DNA from 4 places in the Colwellia sp. MB3u-4 genome. Region 1 is predicted to be linked to each of the others. Evidence: predicted binding sites of a transcription regulator. Region 1 holds the regulator's gene; each other region holds the start of a gene.

What was found. Region 1 encodes sigma-54, which starts transcription at its own class of promoters, with help from an activator protein. Its sites were predicted from a motif close to GTTGGCACGNNNNTNGNNT; they were not measured.
Region 2: H4J61_RS09595 (NarK family nitrate/nitrite MFS transporter) is a predicted target of sigma-54. The motif match lies at 1,500-1,518, and genes of this name have one in related genera.
Region 3: flgA (flagellar basal body P-ring formation chaperone FlgA) is a predicted target of sigma-54. The motif match lies at 930-948, and genes of this name have one in related genera.
Region 4: H4J61_RS00865 (flagellar hook-length control protein FliK) is a predicted target of sigma-54. The motif match lies at 1,514-1,532, and genes of this name have one in related genera.

The regions. Positions count from the first base shown of each region.
Region 1 is NZ_JACGVE010000068.1:22,843-26,041, reverse strand. Features, by position in the region: gene lptA (lipopolysaccharide transport periplasmic protein LptA) at 1-41, shown strand, start outside; gene lptB (LPS export ABC transporter ATP-binding protein) at 42-773, shown strand; gene H4J61_RS03830 (RNA polymerase factor sigma-54) at 825-2,330, shown strand; gene hpf (ribosome hibernation promoting factor) at 2,367-2,654, shown strand; gene ptsN (PTS IIA-like nitrogen regulatory protein PtsN) at 2,684-3,142, shown strand; gene rapZ (RNase adapter RapZ) at 3,149-3,199, shown strand, end outside.
Region 2 is NZ_JACGVE010000079.1:11,572-14,770, forward strand. Features, by position in the region: gene H4J61_RS09595 (NarK family nitrate/nitrite MFS transporter) at 1-1,360, opposite strand, end outside; gene H4J61_RS09600 (hypothetical protein) at 2,170-2,685, shown strand; gene H4J61_RS09605 (flavohemoglobin expression-modulating QEGLA motif protein) at 2,971-3,199, opposite strand, start outside.
Region 3 is NZ_JACGVE010000087.1:26,479-29,677, reverse strand. Features, by position in the region: gene H4J61_RS14245 (chemotaxis protein) at 1-895, opposite strand, end outside; gene flgA (flagellar basal body P-ring formation chaperone FlgA) at 1,093-1,785, shown strand; gene flgM (flagellar biosynthesis anti-sigma factor FlgM) at 1,860-2,174, shown strand; gene H4J61_RS14230 (flagella synthesis protein FlgN) at 2,201-2,632, shown strand; gene H4J61_RS14225 (LPP20 family lipoprotein) at 2,742-3,199, opposite strand, start outside.
Region 4 is NZ_JACGVE010000040.1:14,690-17,888, reverse strand. Features, by position in the region: gene H4J61_RS00865 (flagellar hook-length control protein FliK) at 1-1,452, opposite strand, end outside; gene fliJ (flagellar export protein FliJ) at 1,747-2,181, opposite strand; gene fliI (flagellar protein export ATPase FliI) at 2,210-3,199, opposite strand, start outside.

The DNA of each region.
Region 1 (3,199 bases):
AAACTGAATTGCCTATAAAATCAAAGGATAAGCAAGAGTAAATGTCAACTTCTACATTATCAGCAACCGGCCTTGCCAAGTCCTATAAAGGCAGAAAAGTGGTTAAAAACGTCAGTATGCACGTTTCCGCTGGACAAATTGTTGGCTTATTAGGGCCAAATGGCGCAGGTAAAACTACCTCTTTTTATATGATTGTTGGCTTGGTAAAGAACGACAGTGGCTCAATTGTCTTAAATGATGAAGATATAACCTTACTGCCGATGCACGAGCGCGCGAGAAAAGGTATCGGTTATTTACCACAAGAAGCCTCTATTTTTCGTAAGTTATCGGTACATGACAACATCATGGCCATTTTACAAACACGTAAATCACTTAGTGATGTTGACCGACAAGAAAAACTTGAACATTTATTAGAAGAGTTCAACATAGGCCATATAAAAGATAACTTAGGCATGAGTTTATCTGGCGGTGAGCGCCGACGAGTTGAAATAGCCCGGGCATTAGCTGCAGATCCTAAATTTATATTACTGGATGAACCCTTTGCCGGTGTTGACCCGATTTCAGTAGGTGATATAAAAAAAATTATCCTACACTTAAAAGATCGTGGCATAGGTATATTGATCACAGATCACAATGTGCGAGAAACACTTGATGTTTGTGAGCATGCCTACATCGTTAGTCATGGCGAACTTATCGCTGAAGGTAATTCAAAGCAAATTCTTGCAAATCAACATGTAAGAGATGTATACCTTGGTGAACAATTCACGCTATAGTGAATAAAACCAATTGAATTAATGAATTTGAATAGGGAAAAGAAAACGTAAATGCGTCCTACTCTGCAACTCCGTATCGGACAACAGTTAACGATGACCCCGCAATTGCAGCAGGCGATCAAACTGTTGCAATTATCAACTTTGGATCTTCAACTAGAGATTCAAGAAGCACTTGAAAGTAATCCTTTGCTTGAAGTTGACGAAACGCACGATAACAATTCAGAAAGTACCCCTGACCATTTAGAAGCAGGATATTCGGTAACGGTAGGCGAAAACTCAGCAGCATCCTCTGATGGCAGCGAAGACTCCACTCCCTCGATAGACGAAATTAGCTCCTCTGAAGGTTTAGCAAAAACAGACATCCCCGAAGAACTCAACAGCGATAGCACATGGGATGATAACTTCAGTGCTGGTGTTAGTAGTGGCGGTGTTGGTCATGCCTCAGAAGATTATACTTATCAAGGTGAAACGAAAGACTCATTACAAGACCATCTAATTTGGCAAATGGAACTAACGCCCTTTACTGACACTGATAGAACCATTGCCATTGCCATTATTGAAGCCATAGATGAAGCAGGTTATTTAACCGTTTCAGCCGAAGAGATCTTAGAGAGTGTCGGTATTGATGGTGTAGAACTTGATGAAATTGAAGTGGTGTTAAAGCGTATTAACGTATTTGACCCCATTGGTGTTGCTGCCCGTTCAATTCCAGAGTGCTTGCGTATTCAGCTCAATCAATTTGCTAAAGATACCCCTTGGTTAGCGGAAAGCAAAATCGCTGTCAGCGAGTATATTGACTTGCTCGGTAATCGCGATTATCGTCAATTGATGCGTAAATTACGCTTGAAAGAAGAGCAATTACGCGAAGTTATTCGCCTAATACAAAGCTTAGATCCCCGTCCAGGTGATAGCGTCATCAAAAGTGAAGAACAATATGTTATCCCAGACGTGTCTGTTGAAAAGAAAAACGGCCGCTGGACAGTAGAGCTCAATCCTGACACTGCCCCTAAACTATCGGTTAATCAGCAATACGCCGCTATGTCTCGTTCAATGAAGTCATCTACTGATAATCAATTTATTCGCTCTAACTTGCAAGAAGCAAAATGGTTTATTAAAAGCTTAGAAAGCCGTAACGAAACACTTTTAAAGGTTTCAAATTGTATTGTGCAACGCCAACAAGGCTTTTTTGAACACGGACCTGAGTCAATGCGCCCTATGGTATTGAACGATATTGCCGAAGCCGTAGATATGCATGAATCAACCATTTCTCGTGTGACCACGCAAAAATATATGCACACACCTAGAGGGATTTTTGAGCTTAAGTACTTTTTTTCTAGCCACGTAAGTACTGAAAACGGCGGCGAATGTTCATCAACGGCTATTCGTGAATTAATTAAAAAGCTAGTGGCTGCCGAAGTACCTGCAAAACCACTCAGCGACAGTAAAATGGCAGATATTTTAGCAGAACAAGGTATACAAGTGGCAAGGCGTACCATTGCCAAATATCGAGAGTCACTTTCTATACCGCCATCAAATCAACGTAAAAGCCTATTGTAGGCAGTTTTATTCAGCCAATAAAGAGGATTGAAATATATGCAAATTAATCTTACTGGACACCATGTCGATGTTACCGATTCATTACGTGATTATGTCAATGGCAAGTTTGAAAAACTAGAGCGTCACTTTGATCATATCAATAATGTACATGTAGTATTAACGGTAGAAAAACAGAATCAGATTGCCGAATCAACGGTGCACTTAAGTGGCACTGAAGTTCATGCTAAGGCACAACATAGTGACATGTATGCATCGATTGATGCATTAATTGACAAGCTAGATCGCCAAATCTTGAAATATAAAGGCAAAATCAACAAACATTAGCGCCATTTCGCTATAGGTCTTAGAAGTTTATGAAGTTGCAAGACATCTTAACCCCGGACTGCACTATTTGTGCAGCACCGGGTGCCAGTAAAAAACGTATATTAGAATATTTAAGTCGCTTGGCCGCCGATAAACTCGACAGCCATGATACTTTTCAGCTTTTAGAAAGTTTAGTTAAGCGTGAAAGATTGGGCTCAACGGGCATAGGTAATGGCATTGCTATACCTCATGGCCGTTTAGAAAATGCTACGCCTACGAAACCTATTGCCGTGGTTATTACCACAGAACAAGCGATTAATTTTGACGCTGTTGATCATCGTCCCGTTGATATTTTTATCGCCTTATTTGTTCCTGAAGAAGAATGCCAGAGCCACTTGAGTACGCTGCAAAGTATCGCAAAAATTTTTCGTAACAAGCAATTTTGCAAGCAAGTGCGTAAATGCCAAAGTAATCAAGAACTGTTTCAGTTAATACAACAAGCGAGTTAAACACGGATGAAATTAATTATTGTAAGTGGCCGTTCAGGCTCAGGGAAAAGTGTTGCA
Region 2 (3,199 bases), on a different contig from region 1:
CTATCACCAAAAAGAAGGTTGAATAATCAACCATGGTTAATACCGTTAAATAAACCACTGCACCCACGTTACCATAAGCGCCGGTCATACCAGCAATTTGTCCGGTTAAACGACGTTTAATTAAAGGCACGGCAGCAAATACAGCACCTTCACCTGCTTGCACGAAGAATGAACAAGCCATCGCGGTTGCTACGGCTAAGGCTAAAGGCCATTCACTGGTAATTTCTGACATGCCTAAATAACCCAGTGCTAAACCAGCCGTTAAAATTAATAAGGTTTTTTTACGACCAAATCTGTCTGATAACCAACCGCCACCAGGGCGAGACATTAAGTTCATAAAGGCATAAGTAGAGGCTAACATGGCTGCGTAAACCATACTTAATTCGAAGGTTTCAGCAAAAAATAACGGTAACATAGAGACAACGGCTAATTCTGAACCAAAAGTAGCAAAGTATAGAATGTTTAATACCGCCACTTGCTTGAACTTATAACGGTGAATTTCTTCAACGGGCTTTGAAAATAAATGGCCGTTAACTTTAATGGTTTGTTTTACTTCAATGGCAAATAAAACCACTAAGCTAATGTAGGCAATAAGTGCACTTTGTGCTGACAATAAACTTACACCAGCAGGAGATAATTTCCATGTCAGTAGGGCTAAAGCACCGTACATAGGAATTTTCATTAATAATAATAAGAAGAAGTCACCGGTTGAGGTTACTTCCATCGCACCTGTGTGTTTAGGTTTAAAGTAGGTTGAACCTTTAGGCGTGTCAGTGACGTTTTGATACCAGATAAAACTGAAAATTAAGCTTAATGCACCGGTAAAGGCAACCGCGTATCTCCAACCGTCTTCACCACCAAATGCCAAGGCAAGTGTCGGTAGTGACATGGCTGCTGCAGCTGAACCAAAGTTACCCCAGCCACCATAAATACCTTCAGCCGTGCCAAGTTCATTAGCCGGGAACCATTCAGACACCATACGAATACCGATAACAAAACCGGCACCAATAAAACCTAATAAAAAGCGAGATAAGGCCGCTTGCTCAAAGGTGCTTGAAAAAGCAAACATAAAACAAGGCAGGCTACATACCGCAAGTAAAACGGCAAAGGTTAAGCGAGGGCCATATTTGTCGGTAAGCATGCCAATGACAACGCGCGCTGGAATGGTTAAGGCTACGTTTAATAGCATTAAGGTTTTTATTTCAGCTTTCGTTAAGCCTAATGAGTCTGCAATTACCGATACTAAGGGGGCAAAGTTAAACCAAACAGCAAACGTAATGAAAAACGCTATCCAACTCATATGTAAGGCTTTCATCTTACCTTTGAAAGAAAAAATATTGAGACTACCTTGACCACTCATACCGCAACTCCTAAAAATTAACATTTGTGTTTATATTAATGAAAGACGCCATTGCCCTGTTAATCATAAAATGGTTTGGTTATTAACTCAGCTGGCTGGCTTACACAATACGAAGAACATTCTTCAACTGTAAATGTAATTGCAAATGTAATGCCATCACTGATATTTTAATTATCCTATTGTTTTTGTTGGTTTTAATTTATTTTTGTCGAGGAGGGGATCTATAATTTAGGTTTGCATGCACAACACCATCGCTATGACGCACAGATAGGGTGCACAACAAAAGTATAAATAATCACTGTAATTGTCAGGCGAGCTTAATTTAGGCGAGTCTTATCAATACCAATATCAATACCACACAAAGACCAATACAAAGAACTATGTCATTCAGTTAATAGCCAAAAAATAACAATACATAATTTATAAGGAAGCTATGGCGTGATAAATGAAAAACATTACAGCTATTTAGCCTACATAAAGTTATCTGCTAGCTTTATAAAAAAGTAACTGATACAAAGGCTCTTTTTTTTAGTATGTAATAGGCAAGTTGACCGATGAGGTCACTTATAATGATCTGATTTACTAATCCTTACCTTATTTTGGTCTTTTTATCTCTACACATTCAGTAAACATTTTAAAAACATACCGTAAACATCTTATATACATAATCTGTGATTTTCATTGTATATTCTGAGAAATGTAAGGCATTTTCAGCTATTAGGCAGCGATCATGAAGAAAGTTGTATTTAATAAAATCAATATAAATTATGATAAGAGTTATCTTTAGATGAATAATAAAAGGCAGGAGAATGATAAAAAAAAATTCGGCTACACTTGATAGTTTAGGCTTTCAATCCTATCCGAAAAAAGAGCTTAATAATTTATTTTTAGCGTTCAGAAACACTGAGCCTGATGTTTTTGTTATCACAGATATGACTAAACTTACTGAAGATCCTGGTGTGACATTTAGGATACAGTTACCAGAAAAAAATAAAGTGCTTTTCAAAAAAAGTATATTATCTAAAACCCAATCATTTTCAGCAATTAAAGCCTGTTTTGATGGCTGTTATCACAATGGTGACGGCGAAATGGTGGCGTATTTTAAACTCAATAAAATACTTTCTATTTCAGAAAGTGAGAACAATGCACTACTAAAAAATCCTAAATTTAATTACCAAAGAATAATAGTTCCTGCTTACATTAGATTGGAAGACGGCAAGGTTTATTTATTAATTGATAGCGATTATGACTTTGAAGCATTAGATGCTGATAAAGATTTTGGTTGTTTTTCAAGGGTAAGAAAACCAAGTTGGAGTAACTTTTAAGTCTTATTACCCTTAATTTTTATAAAAGGGAGTGTGATCTTGATGCCCAGTCATGAACATACATCAAATAAGAATAAACGCCATACCATAAAGAAATTGCTTAGTTCATCCTAACTCGATCTGTTTTTTGAAGCCTGTTTGAGCGCTAACTTGATTACCCATTAGAGCGTTTTACAGACGACTGAGTTGCTAGTGTTGCGTTAAATTTACTTGCTTTAGGTAGCATTGAAAGCTAAATCAGCCTTAGCCAATTTTTCAACTGTTCAGGTTTAATCTGACTATCTGCTAACGTATTGCTTGAGTAATAAAAGTACTAACAGCGTCATTAGTAATCGGGTTTCTAAATGCAGGCGTAATAAAGTGAGGTGCGATGAGCAGCTCTTTATCAATTAAGCGTGTTATCAAGGGTAAAAACTCTAGTGAGGTTTTACCTGCCAGTAGATGCGTAAAATTCTTCTCATGCTGGTAAGCATTCAATATTAAGCTAAAGCCTTTTAAGTAAAGGTGGTCTTTG
Region 3 (3,199 bases), on a different contig from region 1:
TCGCTAACTCGTCGGGATGAAATTTAGGAATAAAATCTTCAGCCCCTACTTTCTCTACCATGGCATTGTTAAAAACACCACTTAGCGAAGTATGCAAAATAACCGGCATATTTTTCATCCGATCATTCTGCTTAATTTCTGCTGTTAGGGTATAACCATCCATCACGGGCATTTCAATATCAGAAATCAACAAAGCGACTTTTTCAGTGATGCTGTTTTGACACCCTTGAGCAATTTCCTGTAATTGATCGAGCGCTTCTTGACCATTTTTTGCTAACAGCATAGTTAACCCCAAAGGTTCAAGAGCACGTTTAACTTGATTTCGTGCCACGGTCGAGTCATCAGCAATCATAATCACTCGTTCGCCAATAGCCTCTCCAACGCTTGCATCAGCAACACCTTCGCTTAACTCTGTTGAAATAGGATTGATTTCATTGAGAATTTTTTCAACATCAAGAATCGATACCAGTTCGTCGTCAATTTTGGTAACCGCCGTAAGGTAGCTTAACTTTCCCGCACCTTCTGGCGGCGGCATAATGTCTTTCCAGCTCAAGGTTACAATGCGCTCTACACCGGCAACAAGAAAACCCTGCACAGTTCGGTTGTACTCAGAAATAATCACAAAACTGCTTTCTGTTTGCACAATGGCCGGACCACCCGTGGCTTTACTTAAGTCAATAACCGAAATAGTTTGACCACGAATATGAGCAACACCTTTAACAAATTTGTTTTGCTTAGGTATTACGGTCAACCTAGGACATGGCATAACTTCACGCACTTTAAATACGTTGATACCAAAACGCTGTTTACCAATGAGTTTAAATAACAACAACTCCAGTCGGTTCTGGCCAACTAATTGGGTACGTTGATTAACTGTGTCTAATATACTTGCCATAAAAACCTCTTTGGTGTGCCAATGAAAGTATAACAAAGGCACGATTCTTGATTGTTTTAACGTTTAAAGCACTAGCATTAAGCACTAGCATTGCAACAACGTAAATACTTTGACGTTATTCGTGCTAAATTGTACTGAATTAAACTTAATTAAGTTTGGACGTGTATTTTTATTTTCCTAGCAGTCAGATATAACTTATGAACAAATTAAAGATAGTAATAGCAATCACCCTTATTTATTTGGCCAGTATTAACGCTAGTTCAGCCATGACATTCGATCGTGATTATCTCTATAACTTCATCAAATCCTATGTTGAAGACAATGTCAGTTTGCCAGCACGAGGAAAACTGAAGATTGAAGTTTCTGAAATAGACCCCCGAATTACATTACAGCCTTGTTTATTACCACTGACGGCAAATATACCTGAAAAGCATATTGGTAGAAACGTAAATGTTAAAATTGTTTGTCCTGACGAAGAATCTTGGCAGTTGTATATCCCAGTAAAAATTCACACCATTGTACCTGTATTGGTCACGCAAATGCGAATAAGCAAAGGTACTTTGCTTAGTAACGCTAATATCGAAATTATATTTAAAGATAACGGGCAAATACGAGGCACAGTGCTTACCGACCCTAAAGTAGTGGTGGGTGCTCGCACAAAAAGAAACTTGTCTCAAGGTAGTGCTATTACTAATCAAAATACCTGTTTTGTCTGTAAAGGCGAGCCGGTGAATATTATTGCTAAGTCGGCACATTTTGAAATTAAGTCTTTTGGCATTGCCTTAAATGACGGCAGTTTAGGCGAAATTATATCGGTGCGAAATAGGAAGTCTGGTCGTGTGGTTCAGGGGCAAGTTAACGCTATTAACCAAGTGATAATTAATTTATAATAATTGCTTAAGTTTTCTGCTGTTTTGCCGATAAAAGGTTAGAAACCAATAACTGTTGTAAGTAGGATACAATAATGGCTATTAATATCAACAACTTGAATAACACCAATCAAGTAAAACAAAAACTTGAACAGCAAGTTCAGACCAAACAGCAAGTTAGCGAAAGTAGCAATGCCTCGCAACAAGCTAAATTGGCAACGCGTGATTCGGTATCTATTACCCCGCAAGCAAAACAAATGAATGAGCTGCAGAAACAAGCCGCTGATTCTCCTGTAGTCAATGAGAAAAAAATTGCTGAATTAAAGAGTGCTATTGCCTCTGGCGATTATAAAATAAATCCAGAAAAGCTAGCAGCAAGTATCGCCAATTTTGAATTTAAACTTGGCTAACGTGTTACTAAAATGGAGTACATTAAGTGTCTGAAAAACTAACACCGCAACAATTGGTTTCTCAACAATTATCGCAATTAACGCAATTAGAGACGTTATTAGACACTGAGAAAGATGTACTGCAACAGCAAAACCCTGATGCACTTATTCAGCTTACCGCAGACAAAAACGACCTGCTTTTGGCGATTCAGAGAATTGACAATGCCATTGGTCAAAGTTTTGAATTCAAACAAGAAAAACTAGCGGGCAAGTTCACCAGCCTACTATCAGATATCGAAGCCATTTTAGTGCGCTGTAAAAAACAGAATCAAATTAATGGCCTGATCATTCAGCAATCACAATTATCTGTAGAACGCATGAAGACCTCATTACTAGAGAATCATAACAAGTCATCCATGACCTATAATAGTAAAGGAAAAACCTCAGGCGGACTCAGTAGCTTAGGTATAAAAGCTTAGCTTTATATGTGTTAGGTTATCTACAAAAAAACCAGCAATAGCTGGTTTTTTTAATGGTACTAAAATACAGCGCAATTCAATGACGCTAGTAATAATGCTAGTAATAATGCTAGTAATATGAGATATGCTTTATTTCTTTGCGGTTAGATGTCGCGATATAAATTTCATAAACATCTTTAAAATCTAAACTCAACTCAGTGGTATAACTGTCACCCACCGGATAGCTTTTAACGACTTTTGCGCCACGAATAATGCCTCGTACTGATGTCTGTAATTGTTGATTATCAAGCACTAAATTAGACATGGTGGTGCTACCATTAATATTTTGACCATAAACTTGTTCAGCTAACTCCGCATAAGCAGCAATTTTTGAAGCTTTTATTGCCATTAGCATACGCTGGGTTTTGTTTTGAGAATTCTGCAAACTAATTGGTGCTTGCCCTATGGCGGTTAAGACAGGAAATTTTTCAGGTTTCACGTTTTGCCATTCCACCTGTTTATCAAACACCGAAGAACAGGCGCTTAACACTAAAGCACTTAAAAAAATCCCGATACCATAACGTAAAG
Region 4 (3,199 bases), on a different contig from region 1:
ACTGAAACTGTCTTCAGCCGACTGGGCATTTTGACCCTTGTTAGACTGGCTGTCAAAACCATCACCATCTTGCTCTTTTGCTTCGCGCTGTTCGATATTTGCCTCCCCAACATCAACACCACTTTCAGCTAACATATCGCGTAACTTGCCCATATTTTGCTCTAAAGCCTCTCTTGCTTGCTGGTTTTGCACCACAAATTGCACCGCGGCTTGCTCATTTTGTAAATTCACTCGCACATGAATATTACCCATCTCTGGTGGGTCAAGTTGAATTTCCACTTGTTGAATTTTTTGGTTGATCATCACCATCACTTTATCTTTAACAGCATCGGCAAAATCTTTACGGTAAATAGCAATAGTCTCAGTCTGCATAGTGGCAAATGATTTTTGTGTTGAGACAGTATTTGTCGTTAATTGATTTACCGTACTTTCAAAACTTTGCTCTTGCTGGGCAGCTAACTCCGCAGCACTTGTCAGCGGCTTGGCTTGATCGACTAATGTTTGATTAAACACTGACGCCACTTTGTCAACTTGTGGTGTTAGCTTGTCGCCCTCAGTTTTAGCGGTTTTTTGTGCCTCGAGCATGGCACTGGCTAATTTATCAACGTCTTCATTTACCGCTGTTTTCTGATTAGTATCAAGTTTTGTATCCGTAACCGATGTTGATACCACAGTAGCTGTACTTTGATTAACAAGATGAGTTTTTGCGGCTTCGATATCGCTACCAGGTTTAAATTCACTCGCTTTATCGCTGGCACTATTTTGCAATGCGCTATTGTTAGCTAATTGGTCAACACCTTGGGTTTTATCTAAACCGGCATTGCCTTCTTCAGTTAATGCTTTTATACCTGCTTGCTTTGCCATTAGCTCGGCATCATCAATGCTAGCTTGCTCACTCGTTAAGGACGTTGTGCCGGCAGTGGTTGTTTGCATATAGCCTGATGTAACGTCGCCCGGCACTTTCCCTTCAGCAGTATTATTTGCTGCAGATTTTGTCAACAATTGCCCTGCACCACTTAACATTTTTAATAAATCAACCGCGTCATCATTTTCAACATTGCTCGCTAAGTCACTTTGGGTTTGAGCTTGATGTTCAGTTTGAGTTTGAAAGCCAAGATAGGATTTTAGCTCAGCGTTTGGCGCAGAGAGATTTTTGGCATCGTCTATCGGTAAAGGCACGGGTAAAGTATGATCATCATCAACTTCATTGCCCTTGGCTAAACGCTCGCTTTTTAAAGCCTGTTGGTGTTGTTCTGCCGCTTTAGAGACAAAATTGCCATATGGCTCAGTATTTTGCTCTGACTCTTCCGCTTTTTTTCTTAAATAGTGTTGCTCCATCGCATCATTAAATGCGTTGCTTTTAGCTTGACTTTTTATTGACGACCCACCTTTAGCACCAGGGGTGTCAAGGCTTTGGCCAGCATCAGTAGACAATATATTCATTTGAGACATAACAGACCTTTCTTAAATGTAGACTTAAGCACAATTTAATAAATTATTTCTATTGTTAATTAAGCAATATTCATTCCAAAAATAATTTTCAAGAGAGAAGGCAGTATGATCCTGCTTGTCTCTACCTGTGACCAAATCGTGCCGCTCTAATAGGCAGTTCAGCGCTAAATCTTAAAGTGAACTAAATATAAAAGCATCAATAACAAGCCTTGAGTTTGAATCTTGATGCTGATGGGGTTTACTCAAGTACTTAATCTATTGTTTCTATTGTTTCTATTATTAAAATGGCAGAGTTTAGCGGCGGCGGCGAACAAATTGTTGTGTCGCCATTTCATCAAACATTTTTTGTTCTTTTTTATTAGCGACTAATTGCAGCGCGGCCAGTTTTTTATTACGTAGTAATTCTACCGCTTGTATTTTTTGTCTTTGCTCTAACCATTGTTTTTTTCGAGTTTCAACTAATGCTTTCGCTTGATGAACCGCAACTTTAACCTGTTGAGAGGCGTTATCTAGTTTCGCGATAAAAGCATGAAAATGGCTATATGTTGCACTATCAATACCCTCGATTGAACGCTGATTAAGCCGGCGCATATATTCTAAACGATAATCGCTAACACTTTTTAAACGCGCTTTGTTTTGTTCATAATCGACCTCTGCCACTTGTAATGCTTGTGAGGCTTTTTGTTCTTTATCAAGTTCATACTTATGTAAGGTGTTCAACTGTTTCATCGGTTTAGTGACCTATTCGTTATTGTGTCTACTGATTTTTATTGGCATGAGCTTGCGCTGCCGCTAATACTTCCTGCAGCTGAGTTAAACTTTGATCATAAGGAATAATTTCAAGCGTTTTTTGCTGCAAAAAAAATTGAATCACGGGTTGCAAGTCAATCGATTGATCTATTCTTGGATCCGTCCCTCTGCTGTAGGCGCCAATGGCAATCAAGTCTTTATTTTCTTGATATAAGGCATAAATCTGCCGTAGTTGCCTAGCAAGTTGCTGATGTTCTTGGCTGGTTACCATCGGCATAACTCGACTAATTGAGCCTTCAATATCAACCGCTGGATAATGCCCGGCATCAGCTAATTTTCGAGACAAAACAATATGACCGTCTAAAATGGCACGGGCAGCATCAGCAATCGGGTCTTGTAAATCATCACCTTCGGTTAATACAGTAAAAAATGCACTGATTGAACCTTGGCCGTCCCCGCCATTGCCGGCTCGCTCAACGAGTTGGGGTAATTTAGAGAAAACGGATGGCGGATAACCTTTCGTTGCCGGTGGCTCGCCTACCGCTAGTGCTATTTCGCGCTGCGCTTGTGCATAACGGGTCAGTGAATCTACCAGCAATAAAACATTTAAACCTTGGTCACGAAAGTATTCGCTGATCTGCACTGCGGTTTCACAGCCCTTAAGCCGCATTAACGCTGAATTATCGGCCGGTGCTGCCACCACCACAGAACGCGCACGACCTTCTTCACCCAAAATTTCTTCAATAAATTCTTTAACTTCTCGTCCACGCTCGCCAATTAAACCCACGACAATAACATCAGCGTTTGTGCCACGTGTCATCATACCTAACAGCACACTTTTACCAACACCTGAGCCCGCAAACAAGCCCATTCGTTGCCCAACACCAACGGTTAGAAAACTGTTAATCGAGCGCACTCCAACATCTAGGGGCTCGGTAATGGCTCGTCGTGATAAGGGATTGATCGGTGTACTGTCATATTGATAACTATCAGATGC